3 regions of the Streptomyces griseoviridis genome follow, and region 2 is predicted to be linked to each of the others. Evidence: riboswitches for the same ligand, from Rfam matches in the RefSeq annotation. Region 2 holds a riboswitch; each other region holds the start of a gene.

Region 1 (4,670 bases), 2.5 Mb from region 2:
CGCGGTGCCGTACACGATCCTGGTCTACCCGCTGATCTTCACCTTCCTGCCCCGCCTCTGGTCGGTCTCGCACCGGCACGGCTATGTGACGACGTCGGACTTCGTGCGGGGCCGCTTCGGCTCCAAGGGCCTCTCGCTCGCGGTCGCCGTCACCGGCATCCTCGCGACGATGCCGTACATCGCGCTCCAACTCGTCGGCATCCAGGCGGTGCTCGACGTGATGGGCGTGGGCGGCGACGACGGCACCAACTGGTTCGTGAAGGACCTGCCGCTGCTGATCGCCTTCGGCGTGCTGGCCGCGTACACCTACTCCTCGGGGCTGCGGGCGCCCGCGCTGATCGCCTTCGTGAAGGACACGCTGATCTACATCGTCATCGCGGTGGCGATCATCTACATCCCGATCAAGCTCGGCGGCTTCGACGAGATCTTCGCCAAGGCCGACGCGAAGTTCACCGCGACGGGCGTGGGCGGACTCGCGCCCCCCGCGGCCGGCCAGTGGACCTACGCCACGCTGGCGCTCGGCTCCGCGCTGGCGCTGTTCATGTACCCGCACTCGATCACCGCGACGCTCTCCTCCAGGAGCCGTGACGTGATCCGCCGCAACACCACGATCCTGCCCCTGTACTCCCTGATGCTCGGCCTGCTGGCGCTGCTCGGCTTCATGGCGATCGCGGCCGGGGTGAAGGTGGACAACGGACAGCTGGCGATCCCGCAGCTGTTCGAGGACATGTTCCCCGACTGGTTCGCGGGCGTGGCCTTCGCGGCGATCGGGATCGGGGCGCTGGTGCCCGCGGCCATCATGTCGATCGCGGCGGCGAACCTCTTCACCCGCAACATCTACAAGGACTTCATCAAGCCGGACGCCACGCCCGAGCAGGAGACCCGGGTCTCCAAGCTGGTCTCGCTGCTGGTGAAGGTGGGCGCGCTGGTGTTCGTCCTCACCATGGACAAGACGGTCGCCATCAACTTCCAGCTCCTGGGCGGGATCTGGATCCTTCAGACCTTCCCGGCCCTGGTCGGCGGCCTCTTCACCCGCTGGTGCCACCGCTGGGCGCTGCTCGCCGGGTGGGCGGTCGGCATGGTCTACGGCACGGTCGCCGCGTACGGGGTGGCGTCGCCGACCCAGAAGCACTTCGGCGGCTCCTCCGACGAGATCCCCGGCATCGGTGAGATCGGTTACATCGGCATGACCGCGTTCGCCCTCAACGCCTTGGTCGTGGTGGTCGCCACCTTCGTCCTGCGGGCCCTGAAGGCCCCCGAGGGCGTCGACGAGACCCGCCCGCAGGACTACACGGCGGACGCCGGCGACCCGGGCGTCCAGGTCGAACTGCCCCCGGCGACGGCGGGTTCCACCCACTGAGACACCCCCAGCACCGCGCACCACCGACAGCGGGCCGCCGATCCGGGAGGACGGCGGCCCGCTGTCACGCTCCGGAACCGTCACCCGCGAGCCGCTGCACCGGCACCCTCGCCGTCGTCCGCGAAGCCCCCGCCGCCGCCCTCGGACGGATGTCCCGACGGGCCCGCGTCGAGCGCACAGGGCCCTTCACGGGGCGTTCCCGAGACACCCGGCGGCCCGCACATCCGACCCCCGGACGCGCGGCTTCCGGGGGCCCCGCCAGATCACTGTGCTCACCTACGAGTTGACGCTCCGAGACCGGCACGACACAACATCTGGGGGTGCTACCGCAGCCCGGCACTAGATGTATGCTCATGCTCGCTGTCGCCGCAGGGGAATCCGGTGCGAATCCGGAACTGTCCCGCAACGGTGTACTTGCGTACATTCGCGTACCCGCGTGCCGTACGCACGTCCAGTCCGAGGACCTGCCGACAGTGCGCCCGGCCTCCCGGTCCGGGTGCCCTGAGACGTCCGGGCCTCGCGGAATGGGCGGTTGGACGCGGCGTGTGTGCGCCCGCGGCCGACCCCTGCCCTCTTCGAGGCCCCCGTGCCGAGCGAGGGAGAGCCCCCACGTGACCATCGCGCCAGTCGACCCGGCTTCAGTCACCCCGGTGGAGAACGACGGCCCCGGTGCCGCGCTGCTGCGGACCCTGACCGAGCTGACCGCCGACCTCCCCGACGCCGACCCCGGCCGGGTCGCCGCCTCCGCGCTGCGCGGCCGGTCCGCGCGGGCCGACGAGGCGGAGCTGCGCGAGCTGGCCACCGAGGCGGCGGCCGGACTCATCTCGGAGGACCCCGCCTACTCGCGGCTCGCCGCCCGGCTGCTGACCATCAGCATCGCCGTCGAGGCCGCCACCCAGGGCGTCACGACCTTCACCGAGTCCATCGCCGTCGGCCACCGCGAGGGCCTGATCGCCGACCGCACCGCGGAGTTCGCCCGGGTGCACGCGTCCCGCCTGGACGCGCTGATCGACCCGCGCGGCGACGACCGCTTCGGCTACTTCGGCCTGCGCACCCTCTACAGCCGCTACCTGCTGCGCCACCCGATCACCCGCAAGGTCGTCGAGACGCCCCAGCACTTCCTGCTGCGGGTCGCCTCCGGCCTCGCCGAGGACGACACCGCCCGCTCGGTCGACGAGGTCTCGGCGCTCTACGGGCTCATGAGCCGCCTGGACTACCTGCCGTCCTCGCCCACCCTCTTCAACTCCGGTACCCGCCACCCCCAGATGTCGTCCTGCTACCTGCTGGACTCGCCGCTGGACGAGCTGGACTCCATCTACGGGCGCTACCACCAGGTGGCCCGCCTCTCCAAGCACGCCGGCGGCATCGGCCTCTCCTACTCCCGCATCCGCTCCCGCGGTTCGCTGATCCGCGGCACCAACGGGCACTCCAACGGCATCGTGCCGTTCCTGAAGACGCTGGACGCCTCGGTGGCCGCCGTCAACCAGGGCGGCCGGCGCAAGGGCGCGGCCGCGGTCTACCTGGAGACCTGGCACTCCGACATCGAGGAGTTCCTGGAGCTGCGCGACAACACCGGTGAGGACGCCCGGCGTACGCACAACCTGAACCTCGCGCACTGGATCCCGGACGAGTTCATGCGCCGGGTCAACGCCGACGGGCAGTGGTCGCTGTTCTCCCCCTCGGACGTGCCCGACCTGGTCGACCTGTGGGGCGACGAGTTCGACGCCGTGTACCGCGAGGCCGAGGCGGCGGGCCTGGCGAAGAAGACCATGCCGGCCCGTGAGCTGTACGGCCGCATGATGCGCACCCTCGCGCAGACCGGCAACGGCTGGCTGACCTTCAAGGACGCCGCCAACCGGACCGCGAACCAGACGGCCGAGCCGGGCCACGTCGTGCACTCCTCGAACCTCTGCACGGAGATCCTGGAGGTCACCGACGACGGCGAGACCGCGGTCTGCAACCTGGGCTCGATCAACGTCGGCGCGTTCGTGGCCGACGGCGACATCGACTGGGAGCGCCTCGACGAGGCCGTCCGCACCGCCGTGACGTTCCTCGACCGGGTCGTCGACATCAACTTCTACCCGACCGAGGAGGCGGGCCGCTCCAACTCCAAGTGGCGGCCCGTGGGCCTGGGCGCCATGGGCCTCCAGGACGTCTTCTTCAAGCTGCGGCTGCCCTTCGACTCGGACGGCGCGAAGGCCCTCTCCACCCGGATCTCCGAGCGGATCATGCTGGCCGCCTACGAGGCGTCCGCCGACCTCGCCGAGCGCAACGGCCCGCTGCCCGCCTGGGAGAAGACCCGCACCGCGCGCGGTGTGCTGCACCCCGACCACTACGGCGTCGAGCCGACCTGGCCCGAGCGGTGGGCCGCGCTGCGCGCCCGGATCGCCACCACCGGCATGCGCAACTCGCTGCTGCTCGCCATCGCCCCGACGGCGACGATCGCGTCCATCGCGGGCGTGTACGAGTGCATCGAGCCGCAGGTGTCCAACCTGTTCAAGCGCGAGACGCTGTCAGGCGAGTTCCTCCAGGTCAACTCCTACCTGGTGGAGGAGTTGAAGAAGCTGGGCGTCTGGGACGCCCGCAGCCGGGAGGCGCTGCGCGAGGCCAACGGCTCGGTGCAGGACTTCGCGTGGATCCCGGCGGACGTGCGGGCGCTGTACCGCACGGCGTGGGAGATCCCGCAGCGCGGTCTGATCGACATGGCCGCCGCCCGCACCCCGTACCTCGACCAGGCCCAGTCGCTGAACCTGTTCCTGGAGACGCCGACCATCGGCAAGCTCTCCTCGATGTACGCGTACGCCTGGAAGTCGGGCCTGAAGACCACCTACTACCTGCGTTCGCGTCCGGCGACCCGGATCGCGCGGGCCGCCCAGGCCCAGGCGCAGGCCACCGTCCCCGTCCAGCAGGCCGCAGAGCCCGACGCCGTCGCCTGCTCCCTGGAAAACCCCGAGTCCTGCGAGGCATGCCAGTAATGACCAGCGAAGCCAAGAACCTGCTCGATCCCGGCTTCGAGCTGACCCTGCGTCCGATGCGCTACCCGGACTTCTACGAGCGGTACCGGGACGCCATCAAGAACACCTGGACCGTCGAGGAGGTCGACCTCCACTCGGACGTCGCCGACCTGGCGAAGCTGTCCCCGGAGGAGCAGCACCTGATCGGCCGCCTCGTGGCGTTCTTCGCGACCGGTGACTCGATCGTGGCGAACAACCTGGTGCTGACGCTGTACAAGCACATCAACTCCCCCGAGGCGCGGCTGTACCTGAGCCGTCAGCTGTTCGAGGAGGCCGTGCACGTCCAGTTCTATCTG
Region 2 (4,670 bases):
CCGGGCCGGCTCCGACCTCGCCCTGGAGACCGCGGACGCCGTCGTCGTCCGCGACGAACTCGCCACCGTCCCCGCGGTCGTCAGGCTCTCCCGCACCGCGCGCCGCCTGGTGGTCCAGAACCTCGTCGTCGCCGGGGTGTTCGTCACCGTCCTGGTCGCCTGGGACCTGATCGGCACCCTTCCGCTGCCGCTCGGCGTCGCCGGCCACGAGGGCTCCACCGTCATCGTCGGCCTCAACGGCCTGCGCCTGCTGCGCGAGGCCGCCTGGCCCCGGGCCGTTCCGCCGACTCCCCGAACGGCCGTATCCGACCCACTGTGACCTGGGACTTCGCCCCGAAGGTCGGCGGACTGGTGGATTTACTAGGACGTCCAACTATATAGTCGGGGAAAGGTCCGCGGTGCAGGGAAGCCGGTGTGAGTCCGGCACGGTCCCGCCACTGTGACCGGGGAGCACGCCGTCGAGCGACACGCCACTGACGAGCACGAGGTCGGGAAGGCGGGCGGCGCGCGCAGATCCGGGAGTCAGGATACCGGCCGCGGAACGTTCCGTGTTGTCCACGAGGATGGAGCTGACACGCATGGCACCGGTACGCATCCACGCCTTCGGCGGGACCGCCCGACGGCACCGCCCGCACGGCGGATCAGCCCGCACCTGACGTCGTCACGTCGCACGCGCCCACGCCACCCGCGTCTCGCGCGCCCCCACGCACGCACCGGCACCCCCTCGCGCCCGCGTGCCGGGACCGCGCGCCATCCCCGGATCACCTGACGAGAGCAGGCACCGATGATCCGTAGCAACGACCCGCGTCCGGTACGCGAGTTGACCCACTTCGTCGCAGGCCGGCACACCCCGGGCACCTCGGGATCCTTCGGCGACGTCCACGACCCCAACACCGGCGAGGTCCAGGCGCGGGTCCCGCTGGCGGACCGCGCCGAGACCGAGGCCGCGATCACCGACGCCGCCCGAGCCCAGCGCGAGTGGGGCGAGTGGAACCCGCAGCGCCGCGCCCGCGTCCTGCTGCGCTTCCTCCAACTGGTGGAGAAGGAGAAGGACTCACTCGCCCGGCTGCTCTCCAGCGAGCACGGCAAGACCGTCGCGGACGCCCACGGCGACCTCCAACGCGGCCTCGACGTCGTGGAGTTCGCGGCCGGCATCCCGCACCTGCTCAAGGGCGAGTTCACCGACAACGCGGGCACCGGCATCGACGTCCACTCGCTGCGCTCGCCGCTCGGCGTCGTCGCCGGCATCACCCCGTTCAACTTCCCCGCGATGATCCCCCTCTGGAAGGCCGCCCCCGCCCTGGCCTGCGGCAACGCCTTCCTCCTCAAGCCCTCCGAACGCGACCCCTCGGTGCCGCTGCGGCTCGCCGAACTCTTCCTCGACGCGGGCCTGCCACCGGGCGTCCTCAACGTCGTCAACGGCGGCAAGGAGGCCGTCGACACCCTGCTGGAGGACCCGCGCGTCGCCGCCCTCGGCTTCGTCGGCTCCACGCCCGTCGCCGCGCACGTCTACGCCACCGCCGCCGCCCACGGCAAACGCGCCCAGTGCTTCGGCGGCGCCAAGAACCACCTGATCGTCATGCCCGACGCCGACCTCGACCAGGCCGTCGACGCGCTGATCGGCGCGGGGTACGGCTCCGCGGGCGAGCGCTGCATGGCCATCTCCGTCGCCGTCCCCGTCGGCGAGGCCACCGCCGACGCCCTCGTCGCCCGTCTGCGCGACCGCATCGCCGCCCTGCGCATCGGCCGCAGCGACGACCCCGAGGCCGACTTCGGCCCGCTGGTCGGCCGGGACGCCGTCGACCGGGTCCGCTCCTACGTAGACCTCGGCGTCGAGGAGGGCGCCGAACTCGTCGTCGACGGAAGGGACTTCACCCTCCCAGGGCACGAGAACGGGTTCTTCGCCGGAGCCTCGCTCTTCGACCGGGTCACCCCGGCCATGCGCATCCACCAGGAGGAGATCTTCGGCCCCGTCCTCTGCGTCGTCCGCGCCGCCGACTACGAGGAGGCCCTGCGGCTGCCCAGCGAACACGTCTACGGCAACGGCGTCGCCCTCTTCACCCGGGACGGCGACACCGCCCGCGACTTCACCCGCCGCGTCGACACCGGCATGGTCGGCGTCAACGTGCCCATCCCGGTACCGGTCGCCTACCACACCTTCGGCGGCTGGAAGCGCTCCGGCTTCGGCGACCTCAACCAGCACGGCCCCGACGCCGTCCGCTTCTACACCCGCACCAAGACCGTCACCTCCCGCTGGCCCGCCGCCGGAGTGCGCGAGGGCGCCGGCTTCACCCTCCCCACGATGGGCTGACGACCATGACCGGCACCCTCCTCACCGAGGACCAGCAGGCTCTCGTCGAGACCACCCTCGACTTCACCCACGACCACATCACCCCGCACGCCCTCGCCTGGGACCGCGACAGCCACTTCCCCGTCGACGTCCTGCGCAAGGCCGCGGGGCTCGGACTCGGCGGCGTCCACGTCCGCGAGGAGTCCGGCGGTTCCGGCCTCAGCCGCGCCGACGGCGTCCTCGTCTACGAGACCCTCGCCTCCGGCTGCCCCTGCCTCGCCGCCTACCTCTCCATCCACAACATGGTCGCCTGGATGGTCGACCACTACGGCGACCCGGCCCAGCGCGCGCACCTGCTGCCCCGCCTGTGCGCCATGGACGACCTCGCCAGCTACTGCCTCACCGAACCCGGCGCGGGCTCCGACGCCGCCGCCCTGACCACCCGCGCCGTCCGCGACGGCGACCACTGGACCCTCACCGGCACCAAGCAGTTCATCTCCGGCGCGGGCGCCGCCCAGCTCTACCTCGTCATGGCCCGCACCGGCGGTGCGGGACCCGAGGGCATCTCCGCGTTCCTCGTCGACAAGGACGACCCCGGCGTCTCCTTCGGCCCCGACGAACGCAAGATGGGCTGGCACGCCCAGCCCACCCGGCAGGTCGTCCTGGACGGCGTCCGGGTGCCCGCCGACCGGCTCCTCGGCCGCGAGGGCCAGGGCTTCGGGATCGCGATGAACGGCCTCAACGGCGGCCGCCTCGGCATCGCCGCCTGCTCGCTCGGCGGCGCCCGCAGCGCCCTCGACCGCAGCCTCACCCACCTCGCCGACCGGCAGGCGTTCGGCACCCGCCTCCTCGACGCGCAGGCCCTGCGCTTCCGCCTCGCCGACATGGCCACCGAACTCGCCGCCGCCCGCGCCCTCGTCCAGCAGGCCGCCCAGGCCCTCGACCGGCACGACCCGCAGGCACCGTACCTGTGCGCGATGGCGAAGCGGTTCGCCACCGACACCGGATACTCGGTCGCGGACCGCGCCCTCCAATTGCACGGCGGGTACGGGTACCTCAGCGAGTACGGCATCGAGAAGATCGTCCGTGACCTGCGTGTCCACCAGATCCTGGAAGGAACCAACGAGATCATGCGCGTCATCGTGGCCCGCGGCCTGACGGAGGCGTTCGGATGACCGACGCCGAGAAGACCGAGCGATCCGTCCTGGTGAGCGTCACCGGCCGGGCCGGCCGGCTCACCCTCAACCGGCCCCGGGCCCTCAACGCCCTCGACCACACCATGGTCCGCCGCGTCGACGACGCCCTGGCGGCCTGGGAACACGACCCGTCCGTGCGGACGATCGTCCTCACCGGAGCTGGCGAACGCGGCCTGTGCGCCGGCGGCGACATCCGCGCCGTGCACGACGACGCCCGCGACGGCGACGGCACCGCGTCGGCCGCCTTCTGGTGCGACGAGTACCACCTCAACGCCCGCATCGCCCGCTACCCCAAGCCCTACGTGGCCGTCATGGACGGCATCGTCATGGGCGGCGGCGTCGGCGTCTCCGCGCACGGCGGGGTCAGGATCGTCACCGAACGCTCCCGGATCGCCATGCCGGAGACCGGCATCGGCTTCGTCCCCGACGTCGGCGGCACCTACCTCCTCTCCCGTGCCCCCGGCGAACTCGGCACCCATCTCGCCCTGACCGGCGCCCACTTCGGGGCGGGCGACGCCGTACTCTGCGGACTCGCCGACCACTTCGTGCCGTCCGCCGCGCTCGACATCCTCCTCGACGACCTCGCCGCCCTGCCCGTCGACGAAGCCCTCGCCCGGCACGTGCGGCCGCTGCCCGAGGGCGAGTTGGCCGCGAGGCGGGAGTGGATCGACGCCTGCTACCGGGCCGACACGGTCGAGGAGATCGTCCGACGGCTCCTCGCGCACGGCGATCCCGCGGCCAAGGAAACCGCCGAGACCCTGCTCTCCAAGTCGCCGACCGCCCTCAAGGTCACCCTGGCCGCGATGCGCCGCGCCCGCCGGCTCGCCACCCTCGAAGAGGTCCTGGAGCAGGAGTACCGCGTCTCCTGCCACGCCCTCACCGCGCCCGACCTCGTCGAGGGCGTCCGCGCCCAGATCATCGACAAGGACCGCGACCCGCACTGGTCCCCGGCCCGCCTCGACGATGTCCACGACGCCGACGTGGCCCGCTTCTTCGCCCCGCTCGGCACCCGCGAACTGGGCCTCGCCCGGCCAGGACCGGCCCCGGAGGAGACCCGGTGAACCGCACCGTCGCGTTCATCGGACTCGGGCACATGGGCGCCCCGATGGCCGCCAACCTCGTGCGGGCCGGCCACCGGGTGGTCGGCCACGACCTGGTGCCGGCCGCCCTGGAGAGCGCCGTCG
Region 3 (4,670 bases), 7.0 Mb from region 2:
GCTCGGCTTCCCCTGCCACTGACCCGAGGGACGCCGCACACCCATGAACTCCGCAACAGTGAGAAACCTCCTCGTCCGCGGCATGCTGGCCGGCCTCGGCGCCGGACTGCTCGCCCTGGTCGCCGCCTACCTCCTCGGTGAGCCCTCCGTCGACAAGGCGATCGGCTTCGAGGAGTCCCACGCGCACAGCCACGAGCACGAGGTCGAACTCGTCTCCCGCTCCCTCCAGTCCACCGCGGGACTCGCCACCGGCGTCCTGCTCTACGGCATCGCCTTCGGCGGCATCGCCGCGCTCGCCTACTGCTTCGCCCTCGGCCGGGTCGGCCGCTTCTCGCCCCGCGCCACCGCGCTGCTGCTCTCCGGCTGCGCCCTGCTCGCCGTCTACGTCGTGCCGTTCCTGAAGTACCCGGCCAACCCGCCCGCCGTCGGCGACGGCGACACCATCGGCAAGCGGACCACCCTGTACTTCCTGATGATGGTGCTCAGCGTGCTCCTCGCCGTCGCCGCGACCCTGCTCGGCAGACGGCTCGCCCCCAGGCTCGGGAACTGGTGGGCCACGGTCGCCGCGGTGGCCGCGTTCGCCGTCGTGACCGGCCTGGCGTTCGCGCTGCTGCCGGTCATCAACGAGGTGCCCGCCGACTTCCCGGCGGCCGTCCTGTGGCGCTTCCGGCTGGCCGCGCTCGCCATCCAGCTCACCCTGTGGACCGGCTTCGGCCTCCTCTTCGGGGAACTCGCCGAACGCGTCCTCAACCCGAGGCCCGCGACCGCGGCCGGTGCCAGGGCGGTCCCCGCCGCCAACTGACCGCGCCACCCCACCGATCACGAGCGACCACCGATCACGAGCGAGCACCCGCGAGGGCCCGCGGACGACCTGTCCGGGGCCCTCGCGCGCGCTCTCCCGCCGCTCACGTGACCCACCCGACCCCCGGGACACCACCGGCATCTTGATAGCCTCGGTGCGCCAGTCGAGCCACACCCGAGGCCAGGGAATCCGGTGCGAATCCGGAACTGACGCGCAGCGGTGAGGGGGACGGGCGGGGCACAGCACGCCACTGGGAGACCGGGAAGGCGCCCCGTCCGGACGAACCCGAGTCCGAAGACCTGCTGGCACCTCCGCGCCCCGCGGAGGACACCCGTAGGCAAGGCTCCGCGTACAGAGCCCCGACCACCGAGGCATACCCGTGCTCCGTTCCACCCGCCGCCTCGCGGCGCTCCTGCTCGCCCCCGCCTTCCTGCTCACCGCGTGCGGCGGCTCGGCCGACAGCACGGCGGAGGCCGACAGGACGTCCGCCGCCGGCTACCCCCTCACCCTCGACAACTGCGGGACCGAGGTCACCGTCACCGCGGCCCCCGAGCACGCGGTCTCCCTCAACCAGGGCACCACCGAGATCCTGCTCTCCCTCGGCCTCGCCGACCGGATGGCCGGCACCGCCACCTGGACCGACCCGGTGCTCGGGAGCCTGGAGAAGGCCAACGCGGGCGTGCCGAGGCTGGCCGAGAACAACCCGTCCTTCGAGAAGGTCCTGGACGCGAGCCCCGACTTCGTCACCGCCTCCTTCGTCTCCACCCTCGGCAAGGGCGGTGTCGCCAGCCGGGCGCAGTTCGAGAAGCTCGGCGTGCCCACCTACGTCTCGCCCTCCGACTGCTCCGAGGGCAAGGACAACGACACCGGCGGCGACGGCTCCCGCAGCAAGCCCCTCACCCTCGACGCCGTCTACGGCGAGATACGCGACCTCGCCCGCGTCTTCGGCGTCGAGCAGCGCGGCGAGGCCCTGGTGACGCGTCTCAAGTCGCGCGTCACCGCCGCCACCGAGGGGCTGGACGCCTCGGACGTCTCCCTCATGTACTGGTTCGCCAACTCGCAGTCGCCCTACCTGGCCGGCTGCTGCGGCGCCCCCGGCGCCATCACCCGCGCGGTCGGCGCGCGGAACGCCTTCGCCGACACCCACGACGAGTGGCCCCAGATCAACTGGGAGACCGTCGCCGACCGCGACCCCGACGTCATCGTCATCGGCGACCTGACCCGCAAGCAGCAGACCGCCGAGACCGCCCAGGCCAAGATCCGCTTCCTGGAGACCAACCCGGCCACCCGCAACCTCACCGCCGTCAAGAAGAAGCGATTCATCAGCCTCAGCGGCCAGGCCATGAACCCGTCCATCCGCACCGTCGACGGGATCGAGCAGGTCTCCTCCGCCCTGCGGGCGTTCGGGCTCGTCACGTGAGAACGCGCCTGGTCCTGCTCTCGCTCGGCGGCCTCGCCGCGCTCCTCACGTCGATCGCCTTCGCCGTCACCATCGGCCCCGCCGCCATCTCCACCGCCGACGTGTGGACGGCCGTCGCCGCCCACCTCGGCCTCGGCGACAGCACGCTCACCCCCCTGCGCGACGGCATCGTCTGGGACCTGCGGATGCCCCGCACCCTGCTCGCCGCCGTGTGCGGCGCGGGGCTCGCGGTCTGCGGCGCCGTCATGCAGTCCCTGCTGCGCAACCCGCTCGCCGACCCGTTCGTCCTCGGCGTCTCCTCCGGCGCCTCCACCGGCGCCGTCGCCGTCGTCGTGCTCGGCGTCGGCGGCGGAGCGATCTCGCTCTCCGCGGGCGCCTTCCTCGGCGCGCTGCTCTCCTTCGGCCTGGTCCTGCTGCTCAGCCACATCCTCGGCGGCAGCACCGACCGGGTGGTGCTCTCCGGGGTCGCCGCGATGCAACTCTTCTCGGCGCTCACCTCGTTCACCGTTCTGACCTCGGCCGACGCCGAGACCACCCGGGGCGTCCTGTTCTGGCTGCTCGGCTCGCTCACCGGCGCCGACTGGGGCCAGGTCGCGCTCTGCGCCGCCGTCCTCGCCGTCGCGCTCGCGGTCTGCCTCGGCCACGCCCGCACCCTCGACGCCTTCGCGTTCGGCGCGGAGGCCGCCGCCGGACTCGGCGTCCATGTCGCCAGGACCCGGCTGGTCCTGCTCTCCGTGACGGCGCTGCTGACCGCCGTCCTGGTCAGCTGCGCCGGCGCGATCGGCTTCGTCGGCCTGGTGCTGCCGCACGCCACCCGCGCGCTGACCGGCTCGGGCCACGCCCGTCTGCTGCCGGTCACCGCGCTGACCGGCGCCGTCTTCCTGGTGTGGGTGGACACCGCCGCCCGTACCGTCCTCGACCCCCAGGAGGTCCCGGTGGGCGTGGTGACGTCCCTCATCGGCGTGCCCGCCTTCGTCGCCGTGCTCTACCGCGGCCGGAGCAAGGCGTGAGCGGCCTCGGCGCGGACCGCGTCGTGCGCCGCGTCGACGGCCGGGTCATCGTCGACGGTGTGACACTCGCCGTCGACGCGGGGGAGACCGTCGGACTCCTCGGCCCCAACGGCTCGGGCAAGTCCACGCTGCTGCGGATGCTGGCCGGTGTCCTCGCGCCGAGCGCCGGGGTCGTCACCCTGGACGGGCGCCCGCTGCCCGAGGTCGGCCGCCGGGCCACCGCCCGCCGCGTCGCCACGGTCGAACAGCACGCGCACACCCAGACGGAGCTGACCGTCAGGGACGTCGTCGCCCTCGGCCGCATCCCGCACCGGCGGGCGTGGACACCGGCGTCGGAGGCGGACGCCCGCGCGGTCACCGAGGCGCTGGACCGCACCGGACTGACCGGGCTGGCCGACAGGTCCTGGCACACCCTGTCCGGCGGCGAACGCCAACGCGCCCAGATCGCCCGCGCGTTGGCCCAGGAACCCCGCGAACTCCTCCTCGACGAGCCGACCAACCACCTCGACATCCAGCACCAGTTGGACCTGCTCGACCTGGTCGCCGGCCTCCCCGTCACGACGGTCGTCGCCCTGCACGACCTCAACCTCGCGGCGATGTACTGCGACCGCCTGCTGATCCTGCGCACCGGCCGCGTCACGGCGGAGGGCACTCCGGGCGAGGTCCTGACCCCGGAACTGATCGCCGAGGTGTACGGGGTACGGGCGGAGGTGACGCACGGGCCGGGGTATCCGGTGATTCGGTTCGTGCGGGGGGTGACGGGGGTGGGGGCGGGGGTTCGTTGAGGGTGTGGGGGACGGTGGAGGTGGCGGCGGTCGGGGGTTCGCTGAGGCTGTGGGGAGCGCGGAGGAGGCGGCGGGGTTTGCTGCGGCTGTGGGAACGGTGGAGGCGGCGGCCGGGGGTTCGCTGAGGGTGTGGGGGACGGCGGAGTTGGCGGGGCTCCTCGTCGGCCCGGCCGACGGCGGCTCCGCGCACGCCGGGCGGCTCTACAGTGAGCCCGGGTGGGAGTGAACGCCGGGCTCCGACGGCCCGCGGGGCAACTCTCCTGCCGGGCACCGGGTCGCGGCCGACGTCCACCCGAGTCCGGTCGAGGAGAGCAGAGGAGCGGCGCCGAGTGACCACCACCCCGTCCGACACCCCGTCCGACCCGTGGTCCGCGCACTACGCGGACGGCAAGGAGTTCTCGCCGCTCGGTGACGCCGAGCGGCGGCTGCTCGCGCGGCACGTTCCGGCCCCCGAGGGCGGACGCGCCCTGGACGTCGGCTGCGGGCTGGGCGAACTGGCCAGGTTCCTCGCCGAGTCCGGCTACCAGGTCGACGCGGTCGACTTCGCGCCCACGGCCCTGGACCGCGCCAGGGCCGACCACCCGGAGACCGAGGGCGTCCGCTACCACGTCCACGACATCGAACGCGATCCGGCGGACCAACTCCCGCACACC

Evidence for each region. Region 2 has a riboswitch for cobalamin ahead of DDJ31_RS36395 (CoA-acylating methylmalonate-semialdehyde dehydrogenase). Riboswitches for the same ligand answer to the same signal wherever they lie in the genome.
Region 1: another riboswitch for cobalamin. It lies ahead of DDJ31_RS25585 (ribonucleoside-diphosphate reductase subunit alpha); the one in region 2 lies ahead of DDJ31_RS36395 (CoA-acylating methylmalonate-semialdehyde dehydrogenase).
Region 3: another riboswitch for cobalamin. It lies ahead of DDJ31_RS05360 (ABC transporter substrate-binding protein); the one in region 2 lies ahead of DDJ31_RS36395 (CoA-acylating methylmalonate-semialdehyde dehydrogenase).

The regions. Positions count from the first base shown of each region.
Region 1 covers NZ_CP029078.1:5,889,726-5,894,395, reverse strand. The annotation lists gene mctP (monocarboxylate uptake permease MctP) at 1-1,360, shown strand, start outside; cobalamin riboswitch at 1,708-1,846, shown strand; gene DDJ31_RS25585 (ribonucleoside-diphosphate reductase subunit alpha) at 1,972-4,335, shown strand; gene DDJ31_RS25580 (ribonucleotide-diphosphate reductase subunit beta) at 4,335-4,670, shown strand, end outside.
Region 2 covers NZ_CP029078.1:8,429,935-8,434,604, forward strand. The annotation lists gene DDJ31_RS36390 (heavy metal translocating P-type ATPase) at 1-319, shown strand, start outside; cobalamin riboswitch at 380-553, shown strand; gene DDJ31_RS36395 (CoA-acylating methylmalonate-semialdehyde dehydrogenase) at 785-2,311, shown strand; gene DDJ31_RS36400 (acyl-CoA dehydrogenase family protein) at 2,317-3,465, shown strand; gene DDJ31_RS36405 (enoyl-CoA hydratase/isomerase family protein) at 3,462-4,547, shown strand; gene mmsB (3-hydroxyisobutyrate dehydrogenase) at 4,544-4,670, shown strand, end outside.
Region 3 covers NZ_CP029078.1:1,432,394-1,437,063, reverse strand. The annotation lists gene DDJ31_RS05370 (CbtB domain-containing protein) at 1-22, shown strand, start outside; gene DDJ31_RS05365 (CbtA family protein) at 44-802, shown strand; cobalamin riboswitch at 946-1,123, shown strand; gene DDJ31_RS05360 (ABC transporter substrate-binding protein) at 1,182-2,222, shown strand; gene DDJ31_RS05355 (FecCD family ABC transporter permease) at 2,219-3,232, shown strand; gene DDJ31_RS05350 (ABC transporter ATP-binding protein) at 3,229-4,017, shown strand; gene DDJ31_RS05345 (hypothetical protein) at 4,106-4,243, shown strand; gene DDJ31_RS39630 (bifunctional class I SAM-dependent methyltransferase/NUDIX hydrolase) at 4,347-4,670, shown strand, end outside.